DNA from 2 places in the Ureibacillus sp. FSL K6-0165 genome. Region 2 is predicted to be linked to the other one. Evidence: riboswitches for the same ligand, from Rfam matches in the RefSeq annotation. Region 2 holds a riboswitch; the other holds the start of a gene.

Region 1 (7,587 bases), 1.2 Mb from region 2:
ACTTTCTAAGAGATTCACCTATATTTTCAGCCCTGAATATCCTATTCCGAGACTGAATTACGGGAGGGTATGCATGGGCTATTTTGTTACTGTTGATTCGGGTGTAAAATTATATGTGGAAGATATTAATCCTCATGGAAAGAAAACCATTGTGTTTTTACACGGTTGGCCTTTAAATCATAATCAGTTTGAATATCAGTATAACGTCTTGCCGATGTTAGGATATCGTTGTATCGGTATTGATTGGAGAGGTTTCGGAAAATCGGATAGACCTTTTGAAGGATATTGTTACAACAGGTTAGCTGATGATGTTCGTGCAGTTGTGGATGCTCTAAAATTAAACAATTTTGCATTAGTAGGCCATTCTACTGGCGGAGCTATTGCAATACGTTATATGTCTCGTCATCATGGTTTTGGTGTATCGAAATTAATTCTTGTTGCGAGTGCAGCTCCAATCGGCTTTACACAAGAGACTGCACAAAGTTTTCTTCAACTAGCATATAATGATCGACCGAAAATGATGCAAAAAGTAATCGACGGATTTTTCTTCCAATATATTACAAAAGAATTTTCTGATTGGTTTATGAAAATGGGATTGGATGCAGCAAGTTGGTCGACAATTGCAATCATTAATACTTTAAGAGATGAAAATTTATATGCGGATCTTTCAAAAATTCATGTGCCTACGTTAATCATTCATGGAATACATGATAAAGTAATCCCTTTTGCACAAGCTCAAGAACTCAATGAACTCATATCAAATTCGAAGGTCGTTCCTTTCCAATATAGCGGCCATGGAACGTTTTGGGAAGAACGGGATCGATTTAATGAGGTATTATGGCAATTTATTTAAGGCGGATTGGAGTGATTCCAATTCGCTTTTTGCCTTTTGTCTTCTTTAGTCCAACTGTAAGTTTTGTCTAGATGAAAATGAAACTTCAACGAGGATCATTCGTCAAATCTTAGAAAAATCAATCATGCTAACATAAGATTTTGTCACTATCAAGGAGATATTTGACAATAAAGTTCAAGCGTATGATATAGTAGTTTTCCAATCGAAAATCTAAGGAAGAGAGGGAAAACGATGCAAAACCAAAGAAAGATTATACTAGATTTAGCAGTGACGTTGGATGGCTTTATAGAAGGGAAGAATGGGGAAATCGATTGGTGCATTATGGAACCAGAAATGAACTTTACGGAATTTCTCCATCAAATCGATACGATTTTTTACGGAAGAAAAAGTTATGAATTGTGGGGACAATATTCACCTGGAGAAAATGCAAGCGCAGAAGAAATAGAAATGTGGGAAATAATCGAAAGTAAAGAGAAATATGTGTTTTCTAGAACACAACAAAGTGCTGATGGGAAGGCTATTTACATCAACGGCAATGTAGTAGAAGAAGTAAATAAATTAAAAAATAAACCTGGGAAAGATATTTGGTTATATGGTGGAGCCAGTCTCATTACAACATTTGTTAATCATGATTTAGTTGACGAATATCGTTTATCAGTCCATCCAATTATTCTAGGAGCGGGGAAACCATTGTTTATTGATATTCAACATAGAGTAGCACTAAAACTTGTAGAAGCAAAGACGTTTCCATCGGGAGTTGTTCAATTGATTTATCATAAAAAATAAAAATTTAATGGAGCGGAAAATAATGAAAGAATTACTCGTATTTGGTGAACTACATAAATACTTAAATAGCTTAGGTTTTATCGAATGTACAATTGCTAATAAGAGTTTATCATTAGGATATAAACCAATTACCATTAGAGGTGCTTCTAAAAAATTTGCAACTTTGAATGGTGATAAAAGATATCGTTGTTTAATTTTGCATGTTGATCCTGGAAATCCTGAATCTGCGAAAGGAAAAATCATTCAAAAGGAGATACAAAAGATTTTAAATTTTGATATCGGGCAAATGAGAACATTTAAATTAAAAAAGCATGAAGTATTTATTCCATTTGAAGTAATAGATACAAAAGAGAAGATGGTATTATTAAAAAATTTCATAGGTAATCAATACAAGATTTTTTTAGAGAATTATTAGTAATTCTAGTTATTATTCAAAATCAATTGTTCAAATTGAATTTATTGCAACGATTTAAATAAAATTATGGAATGGGATAATTTTTTCAAACTTTCCTCATCTCATTTCGTCAATGATTGGAAGTATCTCGAATGGAATTTATAGAAACGAAAAGAAATAGTGGGGTAATCACTATTGTCAGATTTCATAATCCTCCTTTATGATGTATGTATCGTTCTCCATTGACAAACACTATCCTCATCATTCTTTTTTAGGATGGTGTACAGATGATACTTCGATTTGGTTATGTTTCAATGGCACTCCCATTGTGGGAAGCGTCTCCTTCACATACAATTACTTTTACCAACTGGAAAAAACTCGATGAAACAAGTAGAGCCGAGAAATTATTAACCATCACGGAGCGAAATTTAAAAAATACAATTCGCATTCTCCATTACAATATTGCCCACGGAATACTAGTGTACCGAATGTCTTCATCTCTCATTCCATTAGCTGCACATCCGGAAGTGGATTGGGAGTTTATCTCCCCGTTTGAACATCTTTTTAAAGAAATCGGAGAAATGGTTCGAAATTATGGAATGCGGGTCAGCTTTCACCCAGGACAGTTTACTTTATTCACAAGTAAACAAGCTCATGTGACAAACAATGCCATTGTGGATATGACCTATCATTTTAAAATGTTGCAAGCAATGGGGCTAGAAAAAGAGGCAATGTTAAATATCCATGTAGGAGGAGCTTACGGGGATAAAGATGCATCTATTTCCCGATTTTATCAAAACTTCCAAAAATTAGATTCAACAATTCGCATGCAAACGACTTTGGAAAATGATGATAAAACCTATACAGCAGAAGAGACATTAGCCATTTGTGAAAAATTAAAAGTACCTTTTGTATTTGATTACCATCACTATATAGTAAATAAAGGAGACTGTGAATTAGAAGAGTTGTTGCCAAGGATTTTTGCGACTTGGGAACATACAGGGAAAGTTCCGAAATTTCATTTATCATCACCAAAATCTGAAAAAATGTTACGGGCACATGCGGATTATGTTGATATGGATTTTGCTTTTCCATTAATTAAAGCCTTAAAGGATTTCGGAAAATCTGCAGATATTATGATTGAAGCAAAAGCGAAAGATCTTGCATGCCTCCGTTTTGTGGAGGAGCTAGGGAAATTGCGCGGCTTTAAGCGAATCAGTGGTGGGATAATTGAGATTTGAAATGGCAATCCATTGATTATCTCATTGCTTTTTTAATAAACTTTCTAAAAAAATTTGACCTTTTTCACTATATTCTATAATATTACTAAGTAAAGTTGAATACCCGACTAGAACGGGAGAGGTTCATAGCATAACCCTCTATAAAAAACTATGAAACAATAATATTTCATCAGTTTTAATAGAATGAATTGGGTTTACCTCTCTTGAAAATGTTGGGAAACATTTTGCAAGGAGGTTTTTTTATGTCTAGTCGCAAATTAGAAGATGGTTTAAAGGATTTGACGCTGCTCGGTAATCAAAAGACGTCATATCCAACAAAATATGCGCCAGAAGTATTGGAAGCAGTGGATAATTTACATGTCAATCGGGATTATTTTGTAAAATTCAATTGTCCTGAATTTACTAGTCTTTGTCCGCTTACACAGCAGCCGGATTTTGCAACGATTTATATTTCTTATATTCCGGATAAAAAATTGGTGGAAAGCAAATCGCTGAAATTATATTTATTCAGTTTTCGAAATCATGGAGATTTTCATGAAGACTGCGTAAATATCATTATGAATGATTTAATTGAATTATTAGATCCAAGATATATTGAAGTGTGGGGGAAATTTACTCCGCGCGGGGGAATTTCAATCGATCCATGGTGCAACTACGGAAGACCTGGAACGAAATATGAAGAAATGGCAAATTACCGTTTAATGAATCATGATTTATATCCAGAAAAAGTGGATAATCGATAAATTGAATAACAGAGGTTCTTAGCTACCCTCTATAAAAAACTAAGAAGAAACAGCATTTCCTTCTTAGGATGCTGTTTTTTTCTTTATGAAGGAGTGTCTTTAATGATGATATTAAAAGAAGAAAAAGCAATCGTCGTATTTAGTGGTGGACAAGACAGCACGACATGTTTGTTTTGGGCAAAAGAACAGTTTAAAGAAGTGGAAGCTGTGACGTTTGATTATGGTCAAAGACATCGATTGGAAATTGAATGTGCAAAGGAAATCGCAAAGGAAGTAGGGGTAAAGCATCACATTCTTGATATGTCCCTTTTAAATCAGCTAGCTCCAAACGCACTAACACGGGATGATATCGAAGTTGAGGAAGGGAAAGATGGCGAGCTTCCTTCTACCTTTGTGCCGGGGCGCAATTTGCTATTCCTTTCCTTTGCAGGGGTGTTAGCTAGCCAAGTAGGAGCAAAGCATATCGTAACAGGCGTATGTGAAACGGATTTTAGTGGCTATCCTGATTGCCGTGATGTTTTTATCAAATCGTTGAATGTAACAATGAATTTAGCGATGGATGATACGTTTGTCATTCATACGCCGCTCATGTGGTTAACGAAAGCACAAACATGGGAACTGGCAGACAAATTAGGTGTGCTTGATTTTGTACGAAACAATACATTGACTTGCTATAACGGAATCATTGCAGATGGCTGTGGAGAATGTCCAGCATGTAAGTTGAGAAAAAGAGGTCTTGATGAGTATTTGCGTTCTAGAAAGGGTGCTTCACATGTTAGATTTTAGAATTGTTGATAAGCTTCAAAAACTAGATGAAGATATTCAAAGAGTCCAATTGAGATATCACTCGAAGCGTGTGCTCGTCAGCAAGGAGTTTACTTTTGACGCTGCTCATCATTTACATGCATATGATGGGAAATGTAAAAATCTACATGGCCATACGTACAAAGTGGTACTGGGCGTCAGCGGCTATCCGGACAATCGGGGATTGGTGATTGATTTTGGCGATCTTAAAGAAATATGGAAAGAAAAAATTGAAATCTATTTGGATCATCGCTATTTAAATGAAACGTTGCCCCCGATGAACACAACGGCTGAGAATATGGTCGTTTGGATTTATGAAAAATTGGCGGAAGCGTTGCAGGAGAAAGGTTTTGATGATGCGCGGGTAGAATTTATTCGACTCTATGAGACTCCTACAAGTTATGCAGAAGCTAGACGGGAGTGGATGGAAGATGAGTAAAATCGCCGTCATCGAGATTTTTGGACCGACCATCCAAGGGGAAGGGATGGTCATAGGGCAAAAGACGATGTTTGTCCGCACGGCAGGTTGTGACTATTCCTGTTCCTGGTGTGATTCTGCCTTTACTTGGGACGGCAGCGGCAAAAGTTTGATTAAGCAAATGACGGCGGAAGAGATTTGGACTGAGTTAAAGAGGTTAGGAGGAAATGGATTTTCTTTTGTTACCATTTCCGGTGGGAATCCTGTATTGATTCGTCATCTAGAGGCATTAGTTCGGATTTTAAAGGAAAATGATATAAGAATTGGCGTTGAAACGCAAGGGAGCAGATGGCAAGATTGGCTGTATGAAATCGATGAATTAACGATTTCCCCAAAACCGCCAAGTTCTGGGATGAAAACAGATTTTACTGTACTTACTGAAATCATAGATAAGCTAAATGCCCGAAACGGCAACCAGCACATTTCATTGAAAGTCGTTGTGTTTGATGAGGAAGATTATGAATATGCAAAAAAAGTACATTTAAGATATCCGACTATTCCATTTTTCTTACAGGTTGGCAATGATGACACAACTACAAAAGATCAAACGAAACTCGTTAGCCACTTACTGAAAAAATATGAAAGTCTCATTAACAAAGTAATGGCAGATGAGGAATTACAAAACGTGAAAGTACTGCCTCAACTCCATACCCTCGTTTGGGGAAATAAAAGAGGGGTTTAAAAAAACATTACGTACTTCTAGTTTTAGGTTTGGGAATCATAGTTTGATCGTAAAGACTGCTTAAGCGCCATGCTATTTAAGCAGTCTTTTTTGATGGAGTAAGGGGCTTCTACATCTATATAAAAAATAATTGGGCGTTCATTCTAATTATGTTAAATCGAATGACGCCCTCTTTTGAAGAAACAATAAATTTAACGCTTTTCAACAAATAATAAAATCAATGTTGCTACAGGACCTAATAATAAGGAAAGCAAAAACCAGTTCAATCCAGAGCGATTTTTTCCTTGTGCAAGCCCTGCGTTTATTAATGCCAATGTGCCCCAACCAACCACATATTCGTTTTCCATGACGGCCTCCTAAAATAAAATGGTAAAAGTAATTTATATTATTCTATAATATCTAGTTGCCCTTCACCAATGCTAAAGTAATTTCATGTTCAAATACATAAATATTAAGACATTATTCTCTCGGTGCAAATAACATGACCGCAACACCAGCTAAGCATATTGCCGTTCCAATCCAATCATAAATATCTGGGGTTTTCTTATCGATGCTCCATCCCCAAAGCACTGAAAGAAAAATAAATACTCCTCCATAAGCTGCGTAGACTTTGCCGAAGTTTGGGAAGGATTGGAATGTGGCGATGACTCCATATAGGAATAGGACAATTCCACCAATTAAACCTAATAGAGCGGAACGATCTTCTCTTAACCACTGCCAAATTAATAGCCTCCCCCAATTTCTGCTAACCCTGCAAATACAAAAAGTACAATTGCTTTAATCAATTTATACACACCCTAAAAATTAAAACTCTATTAAATATATTCGAAGATTGTTTTACATTCTATCTATTTATATTTCCTATTAAGATTTTTTCCCTCTCAATTCATTACATTTGATAGAAAAAGAATAGTTCTCATTAAACATAAAATAGTTCTACAGTGCATATATCATGATAAAGCTATTCTATTACGAAGGTTAAATATTTATTACAAATTGATTAGTTATTATAGCAAACTCTATTAAATTTCTTCTAATCAGCATAAGCGGACTCAACATACAAACCAAAGTCTGAAATCGGAGAAATTGAATGAAACATTTATTAGGGAGGAATGTTATGAGAAAAAATTGGTTTAATTTCTTAATGTTTGCATTAGTCTTCTTACTTGCAGCTTGTCAAGAAAATGCTAATGCACCAACGAAAGAAGATACAGCGACTAATGAAGGAACGCAGTCTAGTTCAGACCAACTAGTTGTTGCAATACCAGCAGATGTTACATCTTTAGATCCTGCCATCACGATGGATAATACAACTTGGAAAGTTGTCTATAATGTTTATCAAAGATTAGTAGATTATGACGGGGCAACAACGAATATTAAACCTGGACTTGCAAAAGAATGGGAAGTAAGTGAAGATGGAAAAACTTGGACTTTTTATTTAGAAGACGGTCATAAATTTTCTGATGGGACACCAGTGGATGCGGAAGCGGTGAAAGCTAGCTTTGAGAGAACATTGAAAATCAACCAAGGACCAGCAAGTGTATTTAGTATGGTTTCTGAAATTGTTGTAGAAGATCCATTGACTGTGAAATTTATATTATCTGAA
Region 2 (7,587 bases):
CGGGAGCATCGAATAAATAGTAATCTACGTTGTACTTGCTAGCTTTTTCAACATCGCTAAGCTCGCGGATGGAAAAAGCTTTGATAGAAGGGAGTCCTAGTTTTTCGATAAAAGTTGGTTCTTCATTGCCATGATATTGAATGAAATCGAGTGGTACTTTTTCAAAAGCTTCTTTCACTTCATCTTCTGTCGGATTGACAAATACACCAACTTTTTTCACATGTTTCGGTACTATTTGTGAAAGTTCACAGGCCTTTCTGATGGAAATTTGTCTTTTGCTTGGCGCAAACACAAAGCCTAAAAAATTCGCTCCTGCAGCAACTGCACAATGCACGTGAACTTTTTCTTTTAATCCGCAAATTTTCACTTTTGTCATCGCTCTACATCCTTAAGGGAGGAAGTTTTATTTGGAAAGATTTTAATGTCTCTTCCACATTGCCGCTTCTCATCAACGATTCGCCGACAAGAATTCCACGAGCTCCCGCTTTAGCAACACGTTCGGCATCCACTGTTTCAAAAATGCCGCTTTCACTAATAAAGGCAATGTTATCAATTCGATTGATTGTTTCTGCCAACTTTTCAGTTTGAGCCAAGTCTACTTGGAATGTTTTTAAATCTCTGTTATTGACGCCAATCAATTTTGGATGAAGGCAAAGGGCTCGTTTCAGTTCTTCCTCGCTGTGTACTTCAACAAGTACCTCCAATCCTAAACTGATTGCGTACTCATACAATTCTGATAATGTTTCATCATCTAATGCAGCGACGATCAGAAGAATGACCGATGCACCAGCATGAAGTGCATAATCGATTTGAGCTTTATCGATGATGAAATCTTTATTTAAAATTGGAGTATCCACATGATTTGCAATGCTGGCCAAGTCTTCAAAAGATCCTTTGAAAAACTTTTCTTCCGTTAAAACAGAGATGCATGCTGCACCAGCTTGTGCATATCGTTTTGCTTGTTTTACTGGGTCGGCGTTCTCATTTATGATGCCTTTAGAAGGGGAGGCTCGCTTCATTTCTGCAATAATTTGAAGAGTGTTAGATTTTCGTAATGCATCGTACAATGATGGCCGTTTTTTTAAAGGAATGTCCCATTGGGGCTTTGATTCTTTCAATTTTGAAAGAATCGCTTTTTTATGTTCAATTATCATATCTAAAATCGTCATTAAATTGCTTGCTCCTTTATTGTGTTTTGGCTAAATTCAATCACTGCTTCTAGTTTCTTATAAGCACGACCGGATTCGATGGCATCACGAGCCATGGAAACACCTTCCTTCAATGTTTCGGCAATGCCGTATGCGAAGAAACCGAGAGCTGAATTTAAAACGACTGCATCATAGTATGGCGAGCGTTTTCCTTTCAATAATTCTTTTAATATTTCAGCATTTTCTTCCGGTGTACCACCACGGAGGTGTGATATCGATGCAGGTTGTAAACCCAGTTCTTCAATGTTGATGGTGAAAGGTTTAATTTCGCCATTTTCCAACAGGGCAGAACGGTTTCGGTGGTCGAGAGAAGCTTCATCCATGCCTTGTGATCCTGAAATAACGATAGCTCGCTTTCTCCCTAAAATACTTAATACTTTTGCATATTCCTCCACGAAATCTGGACGATTAATGCCGACTAGTTGAACCTCTAAGTCAACAGGATTTGTTAAGGGGCCAACTAAGTTGAAAATGGTTGGCTTACCAATTGCTCGACGAACTTCACCGATGCGTTTCAGTTTTGGATGAACGGCCGGGGCATATAGAAAAGTGATTCCTTCTTGTTCCAATAACTGTACGGACTCATGGACAGTAAAATCTGTATGAATGCCTAGTGCTTGTAGGACATCGGCACTTCCAGAAGAACTAGAAATTTTCCGATTGCCATGTTTTGCGACTTTCACAAAGCTGCTTGCTAATACAAAGGCAGAAGTTGTACTGATGTTGAAAGTTTTCAGACCGTCGCCCCCAGTACCGCAAATATCGATATAAGTACCTTTTGTGACAGGGAAATGAATGGCATTGGATTTCATCACGATGGAAAGTGCGGCAATTTCCTCCGCTGTTTCACCTTTTTCATGAAGTGCTACTAAAAATTCAGCAATTGCTTCTTTTGGTGTTTCCTCGTTAAAGATGATTTCTGCCGCTTGAATCATATCGTCATAAGATAAGTTTTCTTTTTCTTGAACACGTTTTGTAAAAACATGAATGTTCATTCTATCATCCTCCAAATTTAAAATTTGAAGTTTAGATAGAATAGCCGGTGGGAGAAATAAAAAAACCTCTGCAAAAGGGCATGAAAACCCATTTGCAGAGGACGACCTTGCTGCCGCGTTGCCACCTCTATTGAAGCAGTTATGACTTCCACCTCGGTGTGCTCACTGTCGTGAACACTTCCCAATAACGCGGGAAAGACGTCAACCACTTGCGCAGTTGCTCTCGTAAGGCCCATTCACGAAAAGGAATGCACTAGTTTCCACCAACCACTAGCTCTCTATCGCATTACACATTTCGCTACTTTTCCTTACTCATCAATTTTGCTCGGCTATTCTCAACTAAACTCAGACTCTGCTCAACTAAGCTACCGGTGCGGTGATTGTGCTTCCACAACCTTTCTCCGCCACGTTTGATTGCAGTATATTTTATTCCGAAATTGTATGAATGTCAATAATTTTCGGTAAATTCGGGAAGGAAAATGTTATTCGAATAAATAAGTATTTTCGAATTGATAAATTGCTAAATTCAAAAAAATAATTACTGATTGTAAAAATCCATCAAATCCAAAAGAGTTCGTTCGTTTTTAATCCTAGTATAAAAAAATAGCACAGACTGTACATTAGTCTGTGCTACTAGTTTTATATTATTGATCGATTAAATTTTTGAAATTTAATCGTTTATCTAGCAATTGCATAATTGGAATACCGATTAGTAAAACAACCGCTTCACCAATGGCTGTAGTTAACCACGAAAGCCAGAAGGGAAGCTCTAACGCTAACTTTAATTCTAAAGCGATAATCCACATCATGAATGTGAAGACAAATGAGTTAATCAACATACGATAGGCGATGTTTTTCACATATTTGCTAACGATGATAAGAATCGTTAAGCAAATAACGGAGTGGGCTACTCCGAAGACTAAATCAAACCAGCCTAGAGGTGAAAATAAGTTTGATATAAATACGCCTAATACAACACCTAGCATATAGCGAGGGTTAAAGGCAATTAGGTGGTTAAAGATTTCAGCGATGCGAAATTGAATATCGCCAAAGCTTAAAAATGATAGCGTATACGTTACCGCAATATAAAGTGCAGCTATGATTGCGGACATTGCCATAAATTTTGTTTTCATTAAATTTTCACTCCTTAGTTTTTTATCGTGGGATTTCGCGAACCACGGTGTGATAAGCACACAAAATATAATTCTATCATAAACAAAAAGAAAATCAAATTTAGCTTTGGAAAAAATTAACGATGATAAAGGGAAGATTTCGTACAACAAAATAAAGTTCACAACTTTGTCACAAAATATTCATTATTTCAAAAAAACAATTTATTCTAGAAAATCCTCGTAATTTAGCGATTTAAAGCGATAAATTAATATTACTAAAGTAATAAAAAGAATTTTCTTAAATTCAGAACATTCCTAATGTTATTGACTCTTGAACTATGAGAATGTAATATATCGTTAAACTCTAGCTTTATTTGAATAAAGCGAAAATATTTTTTATTCGAAATTGTTAGTAATTTTTCGAAGGATAGTGGGGGAAATTTGTATGAAAAGTAGCATGAAAAAACTATCATTTTTGCTCTTTGGTTTAGTGTTGCTTCTAGCTGCTTGTGGCGGCGGCGGTAATGATACATCTGAATCGAGCGAAAACAACACAGAAAACGAAACAACAGAAGAAGTAAAAAATTATAAGATTGGTGTAACACAAATTGTTGAACATCCATCTTTAAACGCTGCATATCAAGGATTCCAAGATGCATTGAAAGATGCTGGTTTAAATGTTAAATATGATTATCAAATTGCACAAAACGATAATAGTTTGAATACGCAAATTGCACAAAACTTAGCAAGTGCAGGAGTAGATTTGATTTTCGCCAACTCCACTCCATCTGCACAAGCTGCTAAAAATGTAACAACTGAAATTCCAATTGTTTTTACATCTGTAACAGATCCGGTTGCAGCTCAATTAATTGATTCGATTGAATCACCTGGTGCAAACGTTACTGGTACGATTGACTTGCACCCAGAAGCAATTAAAACAACGGTAGAATTCATGAAAGACGCTTTAGACGTTAAATCAATCGGAATGGTTTACAACGCAGGTGAACAAAACTCAGTAGCTCAAGTAAACCAAGTGAAAGAGATTGCTGATTCATTAGGTTTAAAAGTAGAAGGTGCTACTGTATCTCAAAGTTCAGAGATCAAACAAGCTGCAGAATCTTTAATCGGAAAAGTTGATGCATTTTATATCATTACAGATAACACAGTCGTATCCGCTCTAGAATCTATTATTCAAGTAGCAGATAGCAATAAACTACCGCTTGTTGTTGGTGAATTTGACTCTGTAAGACGCGGCGGATTGTTGGCATTTGGTTTCGAGTATTACGATATCGGATATCAAGCTGGTGAAATGGCTGCAAAAATCTTAAAAGGTGAAGCGACACCTGCAGATATTCCAGCAGAATATCCAAATACATTGAAATTAGTAATGAATAAAGATGCAATTGAGAAACTTGGTCTTGAAGTGAAAGACGAGTGGGAAGCTGAGCTTGTCGAAACACAACAATAAAATATTTTCAACATGTTAGGAGAGATGATTCAATATGTTTACAGCAATGTTCGGTGCAGTTGAGCAAGGAATCATCTACGCAATAATGGCACTCGGAGTGTATCTAACATTCCGAGTGTTAGATTTTCCAGACTTGACGGTAGATGGTAGCTTTGTTTCGGGTGCGGCTACAGCTGCAACAATGATTGTTTTAGGTTATCACCCAATATTAGCTACGTTAGCAGCGATTGTCGTAGGATTTATTGCAGGATGTATCACTGGTTTGCTCCATACAAAAGGAAACATTAATCCGCTCCTTGCCGGGATCATTATGATGATTGGCCTCTATTCCGTAAACCTGCGAATTATGGGCTTCTCAAGTGAAAATGCAACGAGCCTTCCGAACGTTCCTCTACTAAATAGTGAAACAATCTTCACTAAAATTTATTCTTTCTGGGAACATTTAGGGATTGATGCATTTTTCAATAACATTTTGACGAGTTTAGGAGTAAAAAATCTTCCACAAACTTGGGAAATACTTTTTGTCATGATAATTCTTACAACAGCAATTAAGTTCATAGTGGATTGGTTCCTCAAAACAGAGATTGGTCTAGCGATTCGTGCTACGGGGGATAACAAACGAATGATTCGCAGTTTTTCTGCGAATACGGACACTTTAATTATTTTAGGTGTTGGATTATCGAATGGGTTAGTAGCGTTAGCGGGGGCTTTAATCGCCCAATATAATAAATATTCCGATGCGACAATGGGGATCGGGATGATTACAGTTGGTCTAGCATCTGTCATTATCGGTGAAGCGATTTTTGGAACGAAATCAATCATGCGCACTACTTTTGCGGTAATAGTTGGAGCAATTGTTTATCGGATTGTACTTGCGATTGCATTGCGAGTGCCATTCCTCGATGCAAGTGATATGAAATTGATTACAGCCATCATTGTAATCTTAGCGTTAATCGTTCCGCAAATGATTGATAAGCAAAAAGATAAGAAGCGGAAGGCGAAGCGACTGCAAGAAAAGCTAGCCGCTGCTCAACTAGAAAAGCAAGGAGGCGATCACCTTGCTTAAGCTAGAAGGCATTAACAAAATTTTTAATGAAGGTACACCAGATGAAAAGGTGGCTTTGAATAACATCAATCTTCATTTAAAACCTGGAGATTTCGTAACGGTTATCGGAAGTAATGGTGCGGGAAAGTCAACAATGATGAACATGATTTCTGGAGTATTAAAACCAGATGTTGGGAAAGTATGGATTGATGGAAAAGACGTAACCCATTTACCTGAATACAAGCGCTCTCATTATATCGGGCGCGTTTTCCAAGATCCGATGGCGGGTACGGCACCATCTATGACGATTGAGGAAAATCTTGCAATTGCCTATGCCCGAAATTCCAATCGTTCATTGAGGTTAGGTGTGAATCGACAACGCCGCGACTTCTTCCGTACCTCCCTTGAAAAATTGCATTTAAATTTAGAAAATCGCTTAAATGCAAAAGTAGGATTGCTATCCGGTGGGGAAAGACAGGCATTGTCATTATTAATGGCAACATTTACGCAACCTGCGATTCTATTACTAGATGAGCATACGGCAGCTCTTGACCCATCACGAGCAGAATTGATTACGAACTTAACAAAGCAATTGGTAGAAGAAAATCATTTAACAACGTTAATGGTAACGCACAACATGCAACAAGCCATCGATTTAGGCAATCGTTTAATTATGATGGATAAAGGGCAAATCATTTTAGAAGTAGATGAAGATCAAAAACCAAACTTAACAATTCCTGACTTAATGGCTGAATTCGAACGCATCCGCGGTGAAAAAATGAATTCTGACCGAGCGTTGTTGGGGTAATTAATGTTGATATAGCCAACTCTTTATTATAAGGGTTGGTTTTTATTTTTTTTTAAATGCCAAAATAAAAATGAATACTATCCTTCCAACTTGAAAAAAATAATACAAAATCTGTTAATAAAATCTAAAACCCGAGCGCTTATCACATTAAACGCTCGGGTTTCTTTTTGTTAAATCAACAATCCAAATAAAGTGCTGTCTTTATTCACTTCTTTAAACTCAAAACCATTCACTCGCATGCGATCGATTAAGCCTTCATAATCTCCCGGTTTGCTTACTTCAATTCCGACTAGTGCAGGACCTTCTTCTTTATTGTTTTTCTTCGTATATTCAAATCGGATAATATCATCATTAGGGCCGAGAACAACCGTTAAGAATTGGCGTAATGCTCCTGCGCGTTGAGGGAAGTTGACGATAAAGTAGTAAAGCAAACCTTCATATAATAATGATTTTTCTTTAATCTCTTGCATACGGCTGATATCATTATTGCCACCTGTAATAATCGCAACGGCCGTTTTTCCTTTTAGCTGATCCGCATAAAAATCAAGGGCGGATACTGGTAATGCGCCGGATGGTTCTGCAATGATAGCGTGTTTATTATATAAGTCAAGAATAGTTGTACTTACTTTTCCTTCCGGTATTGTAATAATATCATCTAAATATTTGCGGCAAATTTCATAAGTTTTTTGCCCAACAGATTGAACTGCTGTACCGTCGCAAAACTTATCAATTTTTTCTAAAGTGACAGGTCCGCCATTTTCAAAGGCTGCTTTCATGCTTGGAGCGCCTTCTGGTTCAACACCAATCACTTTTGTATTTGGTGAAATGTTTTTAATATAGGCAGCAACTCCGCTCATTAATCCTCCGCCACCGATACCTCCAAATACAAAATCAAGAGGTTCTTCAATGTCATTTAAAATTTCTACGCCCAATGTGCCTTGTCCAGCGATG

The links. A riboswitch is a leader RNA that binds a small molecule or an ion and turns the genes downstream of it on or off. The one in region 2 is predicted to bind preQ1.
Region 1: it holds a riboswitch for preQ1, as region 2 does, so the genes downstream of both, queC (7-cyano-7-deazaguanine synthase QueC) here and NST00_RS00685 (QueT transporter family protein) in region 2, are expected to answer to the same signal.

Annotation. Positions count from the first base shown of each region.
Region 1 is NZ_JBBOQS010000001.1:1,314,529-1,322,115, forward strand. Features, by position in the region: gene NST00_RS06530 (alpha/beta fold hydrolase) at 74-853, shown strand; gene NST00_RS06535 (dihydrofolate reductase family protein) at 1,085-1,639, shown strand; gene NST00_RS06540 (hypothetical protein) at 1,662-2,054, shown strand; gene uvsE (UV DNA damage repair endonuclease UvsE) at 2,321-3,274, shown strand; PreQ1 riboswitch class I at 3,387-3,432, shown strand; gene queF (preQ(1) synthase) at 3,517-4,017, shown strand; PreQ1 riboswitch class I at 4,023-4,066, shown strand; gene queC (7-cyano-7-deazaguanine synthase QueC) at 4,123-4,803, shown strand; gene queD (6-carboxytetrahydropterin synthase QueD) at 4,790-5,260, shown strand; gene queE (7-carboxy-7-deazaguanine synthase QueE) at 5,253-5,981, shown strand; gene NST00_RS06570 (hypothetical protein) at 6,173-6,328, opposite strand; partial or broken gene NST00_RS06575 (YnfA family protein) at 6,441-6,766, opposite strand; gene NST00_RS06580 (ABC transporter substrate-binding protein) at 7,099-7,587, shown strand, end outside.
Region 2 is NZ_JBBOQS010000001.1:138,808-146,394, reverse strand. Features, by position in the region: gene NST00_RS00700 (phosphoribosylanthranilate isomerase) at 1-376, opposite strand, end outside; gene trpC (indole-3-glycerol phosphate synthase TrpC) at 381-1,169, opposite strand; gene trpD (anthranilate phosphoribosyltransferase) at 1,169-2,203, opposite strand; T-box leader at 2,298-2,528, opposite strand; gene NST00_RS00685 (QueT transporter family protein) at 2,848-3,336, opposite strand; PreQ1 riboswitch class I at 3,345-3,388, opposite strand; gene NST00_RS00680 (ABC transporter substrate-binding protein) at 3,761-4,783, shown strand; gene NST00_RS00675 (ABC transporter permease) at 4,818-5,849, shown strand; gene NST00_RS00670 (ABC transporter ATP-binding protein) at 5,842-6,636, shown strand; gene ilvA (threonine ammonia-lyase IlvA) at 6,807-7,587, opposite strand, start outside.